Regions from separate parts of the Streptacidiphilus albus JL83 genome, predicted to be linked through region 1. Evidence: riboswitches for the same ligand, from Rfam matches in the RefSeq annotation. Region 1 holds a riboswitch; the other holds the start of a gene.
What was found. Region 1 has a riboswitch for cyclic di-AMP ahead of BS75_RS09335 (C40 family peptidase). Riboswitches for the same ligand answer to the same signal wherever they lie in the genome.

Region 1 (7,518 bases):
CCAGCCGTACCCGGGCCGTGGTCCTCACGGCCGCCGCCGCCACCGCAGTGGCGATCTCCGCGCAGTCGGCAGCGCAGGCGGCGCCCAAGCTGACCCTGGACCAGGCCCGGAGCGAGGTGGCGGCGGACCGGCAGGCGGCCACCACCCAGGGCGAGCAGTACAACCAGGCCCAGGGCGAGCAGCAGGCGATCCAGCAGAAGGTCTCGCAGCTGCAGAACGAGATAGCGCGCCAGCAGGCCGCGGTCAACGCGCAGTTGGCGCAGTTGGGCGCCCAGGCGGCGGCCCAGTACCGCGACGGCGCGTTCGACCCCTCCATGCAGCTGATGCTCTCGTCGGACCCGACGGACTACCTGGACCAGGCGTCCACCCAGGGCGAGCTCGACGCCACCCAGGCCAACCTGCTGGGCAGCGTCAAGGCGCAGCAGACCGTCCTGGCCCGGGAGAAGGCCGAGGCCACGGCCGAGCTCAAGCAGCAGCAGGCGCTGCTCGCGCAGATGCAGAAGGCGAAGTCCAGCGCCCTGGCGAAGCTCGCGGCGGCGCAGAGCGTGCTCGACTCGCTCACCGCGGCCGAGCGGGCCCAGGTCGCGGCGAGCGCCGGCGTGGGCGGCGGCGGCACCAAGGCCGGTGGCGGCACGACGGCCGGTGGCGGCACGAGTGCCGGCGGCAACGGCGGCAGCGGCTCCGTGGGCGGCATCAGCCTGGACGGCATCTCCAGCGCGGCGGCGACCGCGATGCGGGCGGCCATGAGCAAGGTCGGCAACGCGCCGTACGCGTGGCAGGGCTCCGGCCCGAACGAGTTCGACTGCTCGGGCCTGGTGATGTGGGCCTACGCCCAGGCCGGGATCACGCTGCCGCACTACTCCTACTCCGACGAGACCGAGGGCAGCCCGGTCGCCTCGCTGGCCGACGCCAAGGTGGGCGACATCATCGTGCTGGAGAGCGGCGCCCACGTCGGCCTCTACGCCGGCAACGGCATGCTGCTCAACGCCCCGGAGTACGGCTACGACGTGTCGGTCCAGCCGATCAGCTGGTTCGGCCAGATCGTCGCGATCCGCCGGTTCTGAGGGATCTGACGAACCGTTCCACCAGTGGCTCCGCCCCGGGCTCCCCGCCCGGGGCGGAGCCACTGTCGTCCCGTCATGTGACAGATGGCACACAGATAACGACAGTCATGGTGATCTGACCGTTTTGGCCGTCATGTCGTCGGCGTTCGGTCATAGAGTGACCTCGGTGCGTAAGGTGTCGGCCGGTTGATCGGTCGGCCGTCGCCTTTTTGCTGACAATGATTTGAACGGATCACGGTTGGGTCACTAAGGTCGATCTCCGAACCACCGCTCAGTCGACCGCCCAGCACGGGTGGCAGCGGCGGTTCCCGCCGAGTCCGAGGCGTGGCAGGGGTGCGCAGTGCGCCCGTCAGGGGAGTGTCGACAACTCGGAGCCGGGGAACCACTCGTTCCTCGGGGTGAATCGACGTCAGGCCGGTGCGGTTGCCGGTGAGGCGTTGTAGGGCGATCTTCCAGCCCGAACCCGTCAGCTCACCCGGTAGGCGGACGTAGGAAGAAGGAGCTCGCCTTCGTGGCGTCCCATCGTCGTCCCAAGAATCCGAGTCGTACCCGGGTCACCGTGCTCACCGCCGCTGCCGCCACCGCCGTCGCCATCACCGCGAACGCGCAGTCGGCGCAGGCCGCGCCGCAGCCGACCACCGCCTCGCTCAAGGCCCAGATCGCCCAGCTGAACACCGCCGCCGACACCGCCATCCAGAAGTACGACGGCGCCCAGCAGCAGCAGCAGGAGCTCCAGGCGCAGGTGACCACGCTGCAGAACCAGGTGGCCCGGCAGCAGGCGGCCCTCAACGCCAAGTCCGCCAGCCTCGGCGCCGTGGCCGCCGCCCAGTACCGCAGCGGGACGGTGGACGCGTCCATGCAGCTGCTGCTGGCCGCCGACCCGACGGACTACCTCGACCAGGCCTCCACGCTCGCCCAGCTGAACAGCAGCCAGGCGTCGGAGCTGTCCCAGTACAAGGCCCAGCAGGCCACCCTGGACACCGAGAAGAGCCAGGCCGAGGCCAAGCTCACGGCCCTGGACTCGGTCAGCAACGACCTCGCCGCCGCCAAGGCGACCGCGCAGGCGAAGCTGGCGGCGGCCCAGGCGCTGCTGAACACGCTCACCGCGGCCCAGCAGCAGGCCGTGACCGGTGGCGGCGGCAGCGGTGCCGTCGGCTCCCCGGGCGGCGCCGACTACGGCCCCACCGCCGACCTGGGCAGCTCGGCCCCCGGCGACGCGCTGGAGGCCCGCGCCTTCGCCGCCGCGCAGACCCGGATCGGAAAGCCGTACGTCCTCGGCGCGACCGGCCCGGACGAGTTCGACTGCTCGGGCCTGATGATGTGGGCCTACGCCCAGGCCGGCGAGGACATCACCCGCACCACCTACAGCCAGATCAACGAGGGCACGCCGGTCAACAGCGTGGCCGACCTGCAGGTCGGCGACCTGATCTTCTTCAACGGCGATGCCCATGTCGGCATGTACGCGGGCAACGGCATCGTGCTGCACGCCCCGCACCCCGGCGCGGTCGTCCGCTACGAGGAACTGGCCACCGTCGGCTCCATCTACGCGATGCGCCACTTCTGAGCGGAGCGCCGCCGGGCAGAACACCCAAACGGCCGTACGGGCCCGACCTCTCCCGAGGGGTCGGGCCCGTTGCGTTACCACCCGTCAACCCCCGTGCGACGTGCGATTTCAACCCCATGAGCGTATTTCGCACTTATTTTCGTAGTGCGGGGGGTTTGGACGCGATACGTCCGAGTCGCTAACGTCTGCGATCGGCCCTCCGCAGCGTCGACCGCCCTCCCCGGGCGGCACCGGGGGCGGCCTGGTCCGAGCGGACGCAGCCGGCGTCCCGCCCCCGGGCCGGGCACCGGACGAATGGAGTTCGCCCAGGTGGCGTCCCACCGACGTACCCGAGCACTGGGACGGCTTTCCGGCGTGGGATCACTCTCCCGCACCGCCGTGACCCTCGCCGCCGCCTCGGCCGCCCTGGTGGCCGGCGGTGGCAGCGCCCTCGCCGACCCCGGCGCACCGACCACGCCGGACGGGGTCAAGCAGCAGGTCGACGCGCTCTACGGGCAGGCCGAGGTGGCCGGCCAGCGCTACGACGGCGCGGTCGAGCAGGAGCACGCGCTGCAGCGACAGGTCGCGCTGATCGAGCAGCACGTCGCCGACGAGCAGCAGGACGTCAACCTCCTGACCCAGAGCATGGGGTCGCTCGCCGCCGCGGAGTACCGGCAGGGCGGCGGCCTCGACCCGCTGATGGACCTGATGTTCAGCTCCGACCCCGAGCAGTACCTGCAGCGCGCGACCGCGCTGCAGCAGGCGGACGGCTCGCTCGCGGCGCTGCTGCAGAACGTCCGCGACGAGCAGCGGCAGCTGGCCGAGGACCGGGGAGTGGCGCTGTCCGAGCTGAACCGGCTGGAGCAGGTCCGCCGGCTCATCGCCGGCAGCAAGGCCGAGGTGCAGCACCGGCTCGGCCGGGCCCAGGCGCTGCTGTCCACCCTCAGCGGCAGCGAGCGCGACCAGCTCGCCCAGGCCGAGGACTCGGCCGCGGCCGCGGCCGCGCAGGCCGCCGGGGTGGCCCTGCCCGGCGACCAGGGCCCGGCCAGCAGCGGCGCCGCGATCGCGCTGGCGGCGGCCCGCAGCGCCATCGGCCGGCCCTACGTCTACGGGGCGACCGGCCCCGGGGCCTTCGACTGCTCGGGGCTGATGTACTGGTCCTGGCGGCACGCCGGGGTGGCGCTGCCGCGCACCTCGCAGGGCCAGGCCTTCGCCGGGCGCAGCATCCCGTTCGGCCAGGCCCGGCCGGGCGACCTGGTGATCTTCTTCGGCGACCGGCACCACGTCGGGATGTACGCGGGCAACGGGATGGTCATCCACGCCCCCTACCCTGGAGCCCGGGTGCGCTACGAGCGCGCCGCCGACATGCCGATCGCAGAGGTGGTCCGAGTCTGATGGTCCGAGTCTGATGCCGATACCCGGCGCGCCCTCGCGGCGCGGGCTGCTGCTGGCCGGCGGCGTCGCGGCGGCGGGCGTGGTGGCCGGCGGGGCGCTGCTCCGGCACTCCGGCGGCAGCCGCGCGACCGCTGCCGCCGGGATCCAGGCGGCGCTGGACCGGCGCGCCGCGGCCGTGCTGCGACGGGACCCGGCCGCGCTGGCGGCGACCGTGCTCCCCGGGTCGGCCGGGCTGCGCACCGCCCAGCAGCAGTGGCTGGGCAACCTCGCCCAGGTCCCGCTGGCGTCCTGGCAGTACCGGCTGCTGGCGCTGGACGCCTATCCGCTGCCGCCCGCCCTCGGCTCCGGCGCCCGACAGGCGGCCCGGGTGCGGCTGGACTACCGGCTGGCCGGATTCGACAGCGAACCGGTCACCGCCACCTGGTATCCGACCTTCACCCAGCCGAGCAGCGACAGCTCGGGCGACTGGTACCTCGGCTCGGACGACGACCACCCCGGCGGCGACGTCGAGCTCTGGGACCTCGGCCCGGTCACCGCCGTCCACGGCCGCCACAGCCTGGTGCTCGGGCTGGGCGGAGCCGCCGGGCTGCGGTCGCTCGCGGCGCTGGCGGACCGGGCGGTCACCGACGTCAGCGCGGTCTGGGGCGACGGCTGGGGGCAGCGCACCGTGCTGCTGGTGCCCGACACCGCCGCCGGGTTCGGCAGCCTGCTCGGGGTCGACCCGGCCGACTTCACCGCCGTCGCCGCCGTCACCAGCGGCGAGTACGGCGCGGCCGAGGCCGGGCGGACCGAGCGGATCACCCTCAACCCGCCGGTCTGGGCCACCCTGAACGACCTCGGCCTACGGGTGGTGACCACCCACGAGACCACCCATGTGGCGACCCGGGCCATCACCGACACCTGGACCCCGCGCTGGCTCGCCGAGGGCGCCGCCAACTGGACCGGCTACCTCGGCACCGGCCGCAGCCCCCGGCAGATCTGCCCCGAGCTGGCCGCCGACCTCGCCGCCGGCCGGGTCCCGGAGGCCCTGCCCGCCGACGACGCCTTCGACGGCACCGCCCCCGACCTGGCCGCCCACTACCAGCAGGCCTGGTGCGCCTGCCGGAGCATCGTGCTGCGGCACGGCGAGCCCGGACTGGTGGCGTTCTACCGGGCGGTCGCCGCCACCGGCGGCAGCGGCGGGCAGCAGGCGGCCGTCGACACCGGGCTGCGCCGCTCCATCGGCACCGGGCTGGCCGACTTCACCGCGCTGTGGCGAGCCGATCTGCTCGCGGCCCTGCGCTGACCGCCGGCTCCGCCGCGACGCTGCCGCGCCACAGCCGACGGCAGGAGAGCAGCGCCGCCGCCGCCAGCAGCAGGTTGCGCAGCACCAGCGCCAGGCTGCCGAACAGGCCGAAGTTCATCACCTGGCCGAACAGCAGCGGGAACTCCAGGAAGGTCATCGCGCCCGCCGCCAGCAGCAGCCAGGCCACCGGCCGCTGGGTGGTCCGCCGGTGGGTCAGGCAGACGGCGGCCAGCCCGATCAGCCAGACCAGGTACTGCGGGCTGATCACCCGGCTGGTCACCACGAACAGCAGCAGCGCGGCCAGCGCCGCGTCGGCCGGCGTGGCCGCGCTCCAGCGCCGGGACCTGGCCCGCCACAGCAGCAGCCAGCCGAAGCCGCCCAGCGACAGCGCCACCATCGCATGGCCGACCAACGCCACGCCGGGGCCGAGGAGTTCGACCGAGCCGTAGTTCATCGCGGCGGTGCCGGGCCAGCCGAACAGGTGCGCCGCCTCGAACGGCAGCGCGCCCAGCGACTCCACCTCCACCCCTCGGTCGGCCTGGAAGCGGAGGAAGGAGAAGGCGCCGTTCATGGTCACCGCGCAGACGAAGCCGACCGCCAGCGCCGAGCCGGCGACGGCGGCCCAGGCGTCCCGGGTCCGCCGCCCCCGGGGCAGGCCCAGCACCGTCAGCAGCGGCCAGACCTTCAGCATCGCGCCCAGCCCGGCCAGCACCCCGCCGAGCACCGGCCGCCGGGCCGCCGCCAGCAGGCCGGCCATCGCCACCGCCGACACCACCAGGTCGAAGCGGCAGTACACGGTCGGCCCGAGCAGCGGCACCCCGGCCACCCAGAGCCACACCCCGGCGCCCGAGCCGCCGCGCCGCGCGGCCCGCAGCAGCAGCGCCCCGGCCAGCGCGTCGCAGACCACCACCAGCACCAGGAAGCCGGTGAAGTACGAGCAGGGCAGCCATCCCGGCGCCACCATCACCAGCGCCGCCAGCGGCGGATACTGCCAGGTCATGTCGTCCAGCGGGAAGGTGCCGGTCTGCAGCACCTGGGCCCAGCCCTGGTAGATCACCTTGACGTCGCTGGTGAGCGCGAGCCCGCCGAACGGCAGCACGTCGGTCACCGCGAGCAGCAGCAGGGTCCGGCTCACCGCCCAGGCCAGCGGCGGCGCCCACGGGCGGCGGACGAGGGACCGGACGGCGGACTGACTGGCGATGGTTCCTCGCTGACGGTCGGGCCGACGCTCGGGCCGGCGGTCGGTGGGGCGGCCGTGCTGCCCTATCGTACGGATCAGCCACCCCCGCTCCGAGGACCTCGAAGGGCAAGCCGCCGGACCATGCACACCACGCTGATCGTCACCAACGACTTCCCGCCCCGACCCGGAGGCATTCAGACCTTCGTCCACAACATGGCGGTGCGGATGCCCGCCGGACGGATCGTGGTCTACGCGTCGACCTGGCGGGACGGGCGCGAGGTCGCCCGCTTCGACGCCGGGCAGCCCTTCCAGGTGGTCCGCGACCGGAGCTCGATGCTGCTGCCCACGGCCCGGGTGACCAGGCGGGCCGTCGAGATCCTGCGGGCGGAGGACTGCGGCTCGGTCTGGTTCGGCGCGGCGGCGCCGCTCGGGCTGATGGCGCCCGCGCTGCGCCGGGCCGGGGCGGAGCGGCTGCTCGGCATGACGCACGGTCACGAGGCCGCCTGGGCCCAGCTCCCGGGCTCCCGGCAGCTGCTGCACCGGATCGGCGCGGGCACCGACACCCTCACCTATCTGGGCGAGTACACCCGCTCCCGGATCGCCGCGGCGGTCGGCCCGAAGGCCGCGTCCCGGATGGTGCAGGTGCCGCCGGGCGTGGACGAGAAGACCTTCCACCCGGACTCCGGCGGGGCCGAGGTCCGGGCCCGGCTCGGGCTGACGGACCGTCCGGTGATCGTCTGCGTCTCCCGGCTGGTGCCGCGCAAGGGCCAGGACACGTTGATCCGCGCCCTGCCCGGGGTGCTCGCCCGGATCCCGGACGCGGTGCTGCTGATCGTCGGCGACGGCCCCTACCGGGCCGACCTGGAACGCCTCGCGGCCGGGACCGGCGTGGCCGGCTCGGTCCGGTTCACCGGCGCCGTGCCCTGGGCGGAGCTCCCGGCGCACTACGGGGCCGGCGACGTCTACGCCATGCCCTGCCGGACCCGGCGCGGCGGCCTCGACGTCGAGGGCCTGGGCATCGTCTACCTGGAGGCCAGCGCCACCGGCCTGC
Region 2 (7,518 bases), 2.4 Mb from region 1:
AGGGCCGGATGAGCGACGCCCAGCGCTCGGCCCTGGCCCGGCTGTGGAAGGTCTACGGCATACGCGTGGACGGCAAGGGCCTGCTCGACCTGCCCACCCTGTTCGGCTCCGCCGGGCAGCCGTCCGAGCTGCCGGTGGTGCTGGAGATCGGCTTCGGCATGGGCGACGCCAGCGCCGCCATGGCCGCCGCCGACCCGGCCACCGGCCTGCTGGCGGTGGACGTGCACACCCCCGGGCACGGCAACCTGCTGCGCCGGATCGAGTCCGACGGCCTGGCCAACGTCCGGCTCGCCGAGGGGGACGCGGTGGTGCTGCTGCGCGACCAGCTCGCGCCCGCGTCGCTGGCCGGGCTGCGGATCTACTTCCCCGACCCGTGGCCCAAGGCCAGGCACCAGAAGCGGCGGCTGGTCCAGCCCGAGTTCGTCGCGCTCGCGGCCTCGCGGCTGCGCCCCGGCGCGACCGTGCACCTGGCGACCGACTGGGAGCCCTACGCCGAGCAGATGCTCGAAGTCCTCAGCGCCTCGGCCGAGCTGGAGAACCTCCACCCGGACGGCGCCGGCTGGGCCCCGCGCCCCGACTGGCGCCCGGTGACCAAGTTCGAACGGCAGGGCATCGCCAAGGGCCACGTCGTCCACGATCTGCTCTTCCGCCGCCGCTGACGGTCCGGCCGTACCTCCGGGCTGCGGCAAACGCCTTACCTGCGGCTACGTGCCCCCGCTAGAGTCGTACGGTGAGCAGCTCCGAGCCCCAGCCGTCCCCGTCGCTCGACGACATAACCGTGGTGGCAGCAGCGGACCCGGCCGCGGACCTGCCGACCCACCCCGGCCCTCCACCGGAGGACGCCGGGCAACCGGCCGCCCTTCCGGTGCCCTCGGCCGAGGAGGGCAGCTCGGGCCTCGACCTGTCCGGGCGGTTCCGCTACAAGCCGCGCGGCAACCTGTTCGAGAGCAAGCTGCTGCGGCTGATCGCGCTGACGCTGCTGCTGGTCCTCTGCGGCGTCGGGATCCTGGCCAAGGTGCAGCGCCAGACCGGCACCTCCGAGATGCTGATCGGCATGGCGCTGGCGGTGCTGCCGGTGCCGCTGCTGCTCGGGGCGTTCTACTGGCTGGACCGGGTGGAGCCCAAGCCCCTGCGCAACCTGCTGTTCTGCTTCGCCTGGGGTTCGTGCGCCGCGACGCTGGTGGCCTTCGTCGCCAACACCTGGGCCACCGACCTGCTGATCAGCCATCAGATCGGCGGTGACGGGCAGACCCTGGGCGCCACCCTGGTCGCGCCGCTGGTCGAGGAGAGCGTCAAGGGATCCGCGATCCTGCTGCTGTTCCTGTTCCGCCGCAAGGACTTCAGCGGCATCGTCGACGGCGTGGTCTACGCGGGGTTCACCGCCACCGGCTTCGCCTTCACCGAGAACATCCTCTACCTGGGCCGCTCGGTGCTGGAGGGCCGTACCGAGGGCGAAGGCATCGCCTTCACCATCGAGACCTTCATCACCCGCGAGGTGATGTCGCCGTTCGCGCATCCGCTGTTCACCTCGATGACCGGGGTGGGCTTCGGCATCGCCGCGATGACCAGCAAGCGCTGGCTGAGGATCCTGGCGCCGATCTGCGGCTGGATCGTGGCGATGTTCATGCACGGCTCCTGGAACGGCTCCTCCGCGCTCGGCGGTCTCGGCTTCCTCGGCGTGTACTTCCTGTTCATGGTCCCGGTCTTCGGGCTGATGGTCTGGCTGGTGGTCTGGTCGCGGCGGAACGAGCTGCGGGCGGTGGGACGGCAGCTCCCGGTCTACGCCGGGGCCGGCTGGATCAGTCCGCCGGTGCCGCTGGTGCTCTCGTCGATGCGCACCCGCCGGCAGGCGGTCGACCTGGCCCGCTTCAACCAGGGCCAGGTCGGGGCCAAGCAGATGCGGGACTACCTGGGCTTCGCCACCTCGCTGGCGTTCCTGCGGCAGCGTGCCGAGCGCGGACTGGTCGGCGCCGAGTTCCCGGAGCGGGAGCAGGAGCTGCTGCACCACCTGTGGGAGCGCAAGGAGGCGGTGACCGGCGCGATCGCCCAGGTCGGCGCCCTGGAGTGGCAGCGGCTGCACCCGCCGCTGCGCCCGTTCCACGGCTACGCCCGGCCCCCGGGGGCCGGGTTCCCGCCCCCGCAGTACCCGGGTCCGGGATACCGCGGCCCGCAGTACCCGGGTCAGTACCCCGGCGCGTACCCGGGCGCCCACCCCGCGCCGGGCCGCGGCCCCTACCCGGTCGGGTACCCGGGGGCCTATCCGCCGGCCGGCTACCAGCAGCCGCCGGCGTACCTGCCCGCGCAGCCGCAGCCCGGCACCGGCTACCAGGCGCCGCCGCAGCCGTACCCGCAGCAGCCCTTCCCGCAGCAGCCGGCCCCGCAGCCGCACCACCCGTACCAGCCGCAGCCGCACCATCCGACCCATCACCACCCCGCGCCGCCGCAGTCGGCGGCGCCCACGGCCCCCGCGCCCGATCCGGGGCCGCCGGCCCCGCCGCCGCACCACCACCACTGACCGTTCCCCACGCGTCACTCCGCACCCTCGGGCCCCGGCCGGGCCGCACCTCCCGGCCGGGCACCGGATCGCACCGGAACCATCCGGGACACTTCCCGCGTTGTCCCTCTTATCCGCACGTCGCGTGCGGGACGCCGATATTGCGTCAGGAGGCCCGCGGATGACCGATGGCATCTATCGCATGGCTGTGACCAGCGGCCACGTCCACAAAGAGACGGTGTCGCTGGCCGAGGAGCAGGTCAGACAGTGGCTGAAGGCACAGCACTACGACGGCCCGGTCGGCGAAGAGGGACGGCACCGGGTCGGGGCGCAGGCCGTGCTCGACTGCTCGCTGAAGGAGCGCGTGCGCGGAGCCGGGGGCGCGAAGGAGTCACTCGCGCGCTGGCGACTTCGCGAGTTCACCACCCAGGGCATCTGGCAGACCACGCTCGCGGTGTCCACCCCCACCGGCGCGCGCACCTGGGTCCGGCTGGACACCGAGCTGCTGCCCGCCCGTGGCGTGCCCACCGCCAAGGCCCCCGTCCCCTCGCTCGCCCGCGGCCTGCTCGACGTCCTGGCCGCCACCGAGGGTGAGCACGCGGGCTCGGCCGCGGTGCACGGCATGCCGACGGTGATCGAGCGCGGCGCGCTGGACGAGGTCCTGGACGAGCTCTGCGACCCCGACCGGCGGCTGCCCATCGTCGTCGCCAGCACCCCCTCCCACACCGACTTCGAGGACTGGCTCGCCGAGACGGTCGACCCGCTGCTGCGGGGCTGCGCCGGCACCGCCGTCCTCTACGCCCTCGCGCCGGGCGCCGAACGGGAGTTCAACCGGGCCCTGGAGCACCACCGGGTCTACGGCGGCGCGGTGCGCACCTACCTCCCCGGGCTCGACCCGGCCTGGCAGCCGGACGCGCCCCGGCACCGGGTGATGGCCCGGCACACCTTCGAGACCGACCTGCGCCGCGCCTCCGGGCTGCTGGCCTGGCTCCCCCGGCGGCTGGCGGTGCAGACCCCGCTGCCGGAGGCGCTGGAAGCGCTCCCGCCGCTGCGCGCCCGGGGTCTGAGCGACGTCGGCGCCGAGATCGACGGGGTGCAGCCCGGATCGCTGCTGGTGGACGAGCACGAGGAGGAGGTGCTCGAACAGCGGGCCCGGGCCGGCGAGATCCAGGAGGTGCGGCGCTGGCTGCGCGCCGCCGAGGAGCGCGAGTCGGAGCTGGCCGCCGAGTACGACGAGCAGTACAGCGAGCTGCGCGCGGCCCGGACCCAGGTCCGCTCGCTGCGCGGACGGCTGGCCGAGGCCGGCTACTCGGACCTGCCGGAGCACGACCGGTTCGAGCGCGACCAGCAGCACGACCCGGCCTCGTTCGCCGAGCTGCTGGACCGGCTCGAAGGCGAGTTCCCGCTGCTCCGGTTCACCGGAGACGCCCGGCTCGGCCGCGACCTGGACCTCCAGACCGACCATCCGACCTGGGTCCGGATGGCCTGGGACGCGCTGCTCGCGCTCCAGGACTACGCGGCGGCGGCGGTACGCGGCGCCTCCGGCGGGGACTTCCGGCGCTGGTGCGAGAACACCCCGGCCGACTGCCACCCCTTCCCCCCGCGCAAGGTGATCCGGGACGAGTCGCGCACCGTCCGCTCGCACGGCAAGTGGAAGAGCGAGCGGGAGCTGCCGGTCCCGGTCGAGGTCAATCCGGCCGGCGAGGTCTTCATGGGCGCCCACCTCCGGATAGGCGGCGGCGGTACCGCTCCCCGGCTGCACTACCACGACGACTGCTCGGGGACGGGCCTGATCTACATCGGCTACATGGGCCTGCACCTGCACAACACCCGCACCAACTGACCGTCCGCCGGCCGGGTTAGGGTGCTGGGAGCGGATCCGGACCACCGGGTCCGGAGCCCGCACGCCCCACCCGTCCCCGGAGGTCGAACAACGATGGCACGCATTCCCTCGTCCCTGGTCGCCGCGAGCGGGCTGATCGGCGGCTTCGGCCTGGCCCGGCGACGAAGAAGCGCGAGCTCGGCGGCGCGGCACTGCTCGCCGCCGGGACGGTCGCGGCGGTGCAGTGGCAGCGGGCCGCCGGTCCGGCCGCGACGGCCGCACTCGCGGGGCTCTATGTCGCCGCGTTCGCCGGCTCGCACCCGCTGGCCAAGAAGCTCGGCGCCTGGCCGTCGGTGCTCACCGTCGCGAGCGGCGTGGCCGTGGCGTCCTGGGCGGTGGCGGACCGCCGGGTCGCTCCCCGCTGAGCCGGGGCCCTTCGGGGAGCAGCAGCGGCCGGGTCAGATACCGAGGCCGTGCTCGGCCAGCCAGACGGACGGGTCGACCGGCTCGCCACCGCCGGGGCGGACCTCCAGGTGCAGGTGCGGGCCGCTGACGTTGCCGGTCGCGCCGACCCGGCCGATCGGCTGACCGGCCGTCACCTCGCCGCCGCCGACGCCGATCGAGGAGAGCTGGCAGTACCAGATCTCGGTGCCGTCGGGCAGGGTCTCCACGATCCGGTAGCCGTAGGCCCCGGCCCAGCCGGCCGAGGTGACCGTGCCCCGGCCCACGGCCACGACCGGGGTGCCGGTGGCGGCGGCGAGGTCCAGACCGGTGTGGAGGTGCGACCAGTAGGAACCGGACTGTCCGAAGCCGGCCCCGGGCACCGCGCCCGGCACCGGGACGACCAGCTCACCGAGGTCCTGGGCGCTCCGCGCCTGCTCCGCCTCGGCATCGCGCGCCTGCTCCGCCGCCCGGGCCTCCGCCTGCGCTGCTGCCCGGGCCGCCGCCTGGGCGTTCTCCTGGGCCAGGGCCTCGGCCCGGAGCGCCTGCTCGTGCTGGACGGCCTGCTCCGCGGCCAGCTGTGCCGCCCGGCTCTCCGCCTCCGCCTGCGCCGCGGCCTCGGCCCGGGCCGCTGCCTGCGCCCGTTCCTCGGCCTCGGCCTTGGCCGTGGCCTCGGCCTTCGCCGCCGCTGCGGCGGCGGCCTGACGACGGGCCGCGTCGTCCGCGTCGGCGCGCTGCTGCGCGGACTGGGTCCGGATCCGCTCGGCCAGGGCCGTGCCCGGGTCGAGCAGTCGGCTGCCGACGGCGGTGGCCCCGGCGGGCAGCGCGTCGTTGCTGTGGTCGGCCACGCTCACCGTGCCCTTGTTGCTCAGCGTCAGCGTGTCGCTGACGGTCGCCGCTCTGGCGGGGGCCGCGAGGCCGATCGCCCCGGTCGCGCCGACGGCGGCCATGGCCGCGAGTCCGAGGACGGTGCCGGAAGCGATCCCGGCGGGGCGCTGCGGCACCTCGGTCTGTACAGGTGCCCAAGCGGACTGGTACGACGCCACGGCCGGCGTACTCCTTTCCTTCCCTCACGCCGACCGGGTTAGCTGACGGGTTCGGAGAGGAAGGTCCCCTACGGCCGCGAACGGCCGATTCACCCCAGATACGTGGTTCCCCGGCTCCCGGCCGTCACGGGAAGTGACGGCCAGCAGGATTAGGCGACAGCGCACGACGCCGTTCGTCGAACAGCAGAACTTCGTGCTGCGTTATCAAACGTTAATCCTAGAGGCGGTTGATTCCAAGTGGTTCGGGGAGCCAGCTGGGACTTGACGCACCGTCTGCGGCCTTTGTCCGTATTCGAGGCGTCCGGGTTCGTCCGGTCCGGACTCAGCGGACCAGGCAGAACTCGTTCCCCTCCGGATCGAGCATCACCTGGAACGCGCCCTCCGCGTCCCGCTGGACCTCGCCCACAGCCACCGCCCCGATCCGGAGCAGGGCCGCGCGCACCAGCGCGATGTCGGCCACGTCGATGTCCAGGTGCAGCCGGTTCTTCCGGCCCGGCTTTCCCTCCGGCACGGCCTGGAAGGCGAGTCGGGGCTGTCCTCCCGGCGGGTCCACGTAGGACCAGTCGCCGGCCCGGTCCACCGGGCTCCCGCCGAGCAGCGCCGCCCAGAACCGCACCAGCCGCGCGGGGTCCGCGCAGTCGACCACGATCTCGTCCAGCCGCCCTATGCCGAGGCCCACGACCGGCCCCGGATACGTGTCCGCACCTGTTCCGCTGTCCGTGTCGGTCTCCGCACTCGTCGCCACAGGGCCACGCTAGCCCCGGAGCGCCCCGCTGCGGGAGGTCCGTGCACGTGGGAGGCCGAAATCCGTCAGCCCCCGGTCGTGTAGAGCCAGTTCACCAGGGTGCCGGCCAGGGCGTCGGCGCTGAGGTCGCGGGCGTCGGCGTACACGCCGCCGGTGCCGGAGTTGAGCACCCGGCCGTCCGGGCCGAGTTCGACCAGCGCCGGGATGCCGACGGCGCTGAGCCGGAGGTAGCGCCCGGCCAGGTCGGTGTTCCGGTCGAAGTGCCCGACGTCCACGGTGACCAGGTGGTAGTTGCGGGACAGCACCTGGTGCACGCCGACGTTCTCCAGCAGCGCGGACAGCGCCTGGCAGTCCTCGCACCAGGCGGAGCCGAAGTCCAGCAGCACCGGCCGGCCGTCCGCCTTCGCCGCCGCGAGGGCCGAGGCGACGGCCGCCGGGGCGTCCGCCGCCGGGTTGTAGCTGTCGGGCACCGGCGCGGGGGTGACCGTGGGCAGCGGCGGGAACGGCCGGGCGACGCCGAGGTAGCCGGGCCCGCCCGCCCGGTGCGCGTCGTCGGCGCTGCCGTCCGAGGAGGAGGAGCGGGACGCGGCCGGGCCGGAGCCGGGCCGGGGGCGTCCGGTGCCGGCCACGGTGGTGCAGCCGGCCAGCGCCGAGGCCGCCAGCGAGCCGGCCAGGGCGAGCGCCAGCGTCCCGAGCAGTCCGCGGCCGGTCACGGCGGGCCCTCCCTCGTCCGGGTCGGGGCGAGGACCGCCCCTCGGACCCATTCGAGCAGGCCCGCCGGGCGGGGCGGGGCCGACCGTCCAGCCGCCGCGCGGCAATCACCCGTGCGGGTGAGCCAGGGGCGCACCGGTGCGAGCCGGTTCAGGTCAGCGAGAGGTAGGCGATGCTGCCGAGGCCGGCCAGGGTGCAGTAGATCGCGAACGGGGTGAGCGTCCGGGTCTCGAAGTACTTCGTCAGGAAGCGCACCGCG

Region 2: it holds a riboswitch for cyclic di-AMP, as region 1 does, so the genes downstream of both, BS75_RS19670 (M23 family metallopeptidase) here and BS75_RS09335 (C40 family peptidase) in region 1, are expected to answer to the same signal.

The regions. Positions count from the first base shown of each region.
Region 1 covers NZ_JQML01000001.1:2,148,746-2,156,263, reverse strand. The annotation lists gene BS75_RS09340 (C40 family peptidase) at 1-1,064, shown strand, start outside; cyclic di-AMP (ydaO/yuaA leader) riboswitch at 1,398-1,565, shown strand; gene BS75_RS09335 (C40 family peptidase) at 1,576-2,628, shown strand; gene BS75_RS09330 (C40 family peptidase) at 2,983-4,002, shown strand; gene BS75_RS09325 (hypothetical protein) at 4,016-5,287, shown strand; gene BS75_RS09320 (glycosyltransferase family 87 protein) at 5,244-6,422, opposite strand; gene BS75_RS09315 (glycosyltransferase family 4 protein) at 6,609-7,518, shown strand, end outside.
Region 2 covers NZ_JQML01000001.1:4,554,126-4,561,643, forward strand. The annotation lists gene trmB (tRNA (guanosine(46)-N7)-methyltransferase TrmB) at 9-659, shown strand; gene BS75_RS19655 (PrsW family intramembrane metalloprotease) at 731-2,515, shown strand; gene BS75_RS19660 (coiled-coil domain-containing protein) at 2,697-4,337, shown strand; partial or broken gene BS75_RS43435 (hypothetical protein) at 4,431-4,741, shown strand; gene BS75_RS19670 (M23 family metallopeptidase) at 4,775-5,803, opposite strand; cyclic di-AMP (ydaO/yuaA leader) riboswitch at 5,816-5,969, opposite strand; gene BS75_RS19675 (VOC family protein) at 6,126-6,548, opposite strand; gene BS75_RS46735 (thioredoxin family protein) at 6,614-7,261, opposite strand; gene BS75_RS19685 (undecaprenyl-diphosphate phosphatase) at 7,410-7,518, opposite strand, start outside.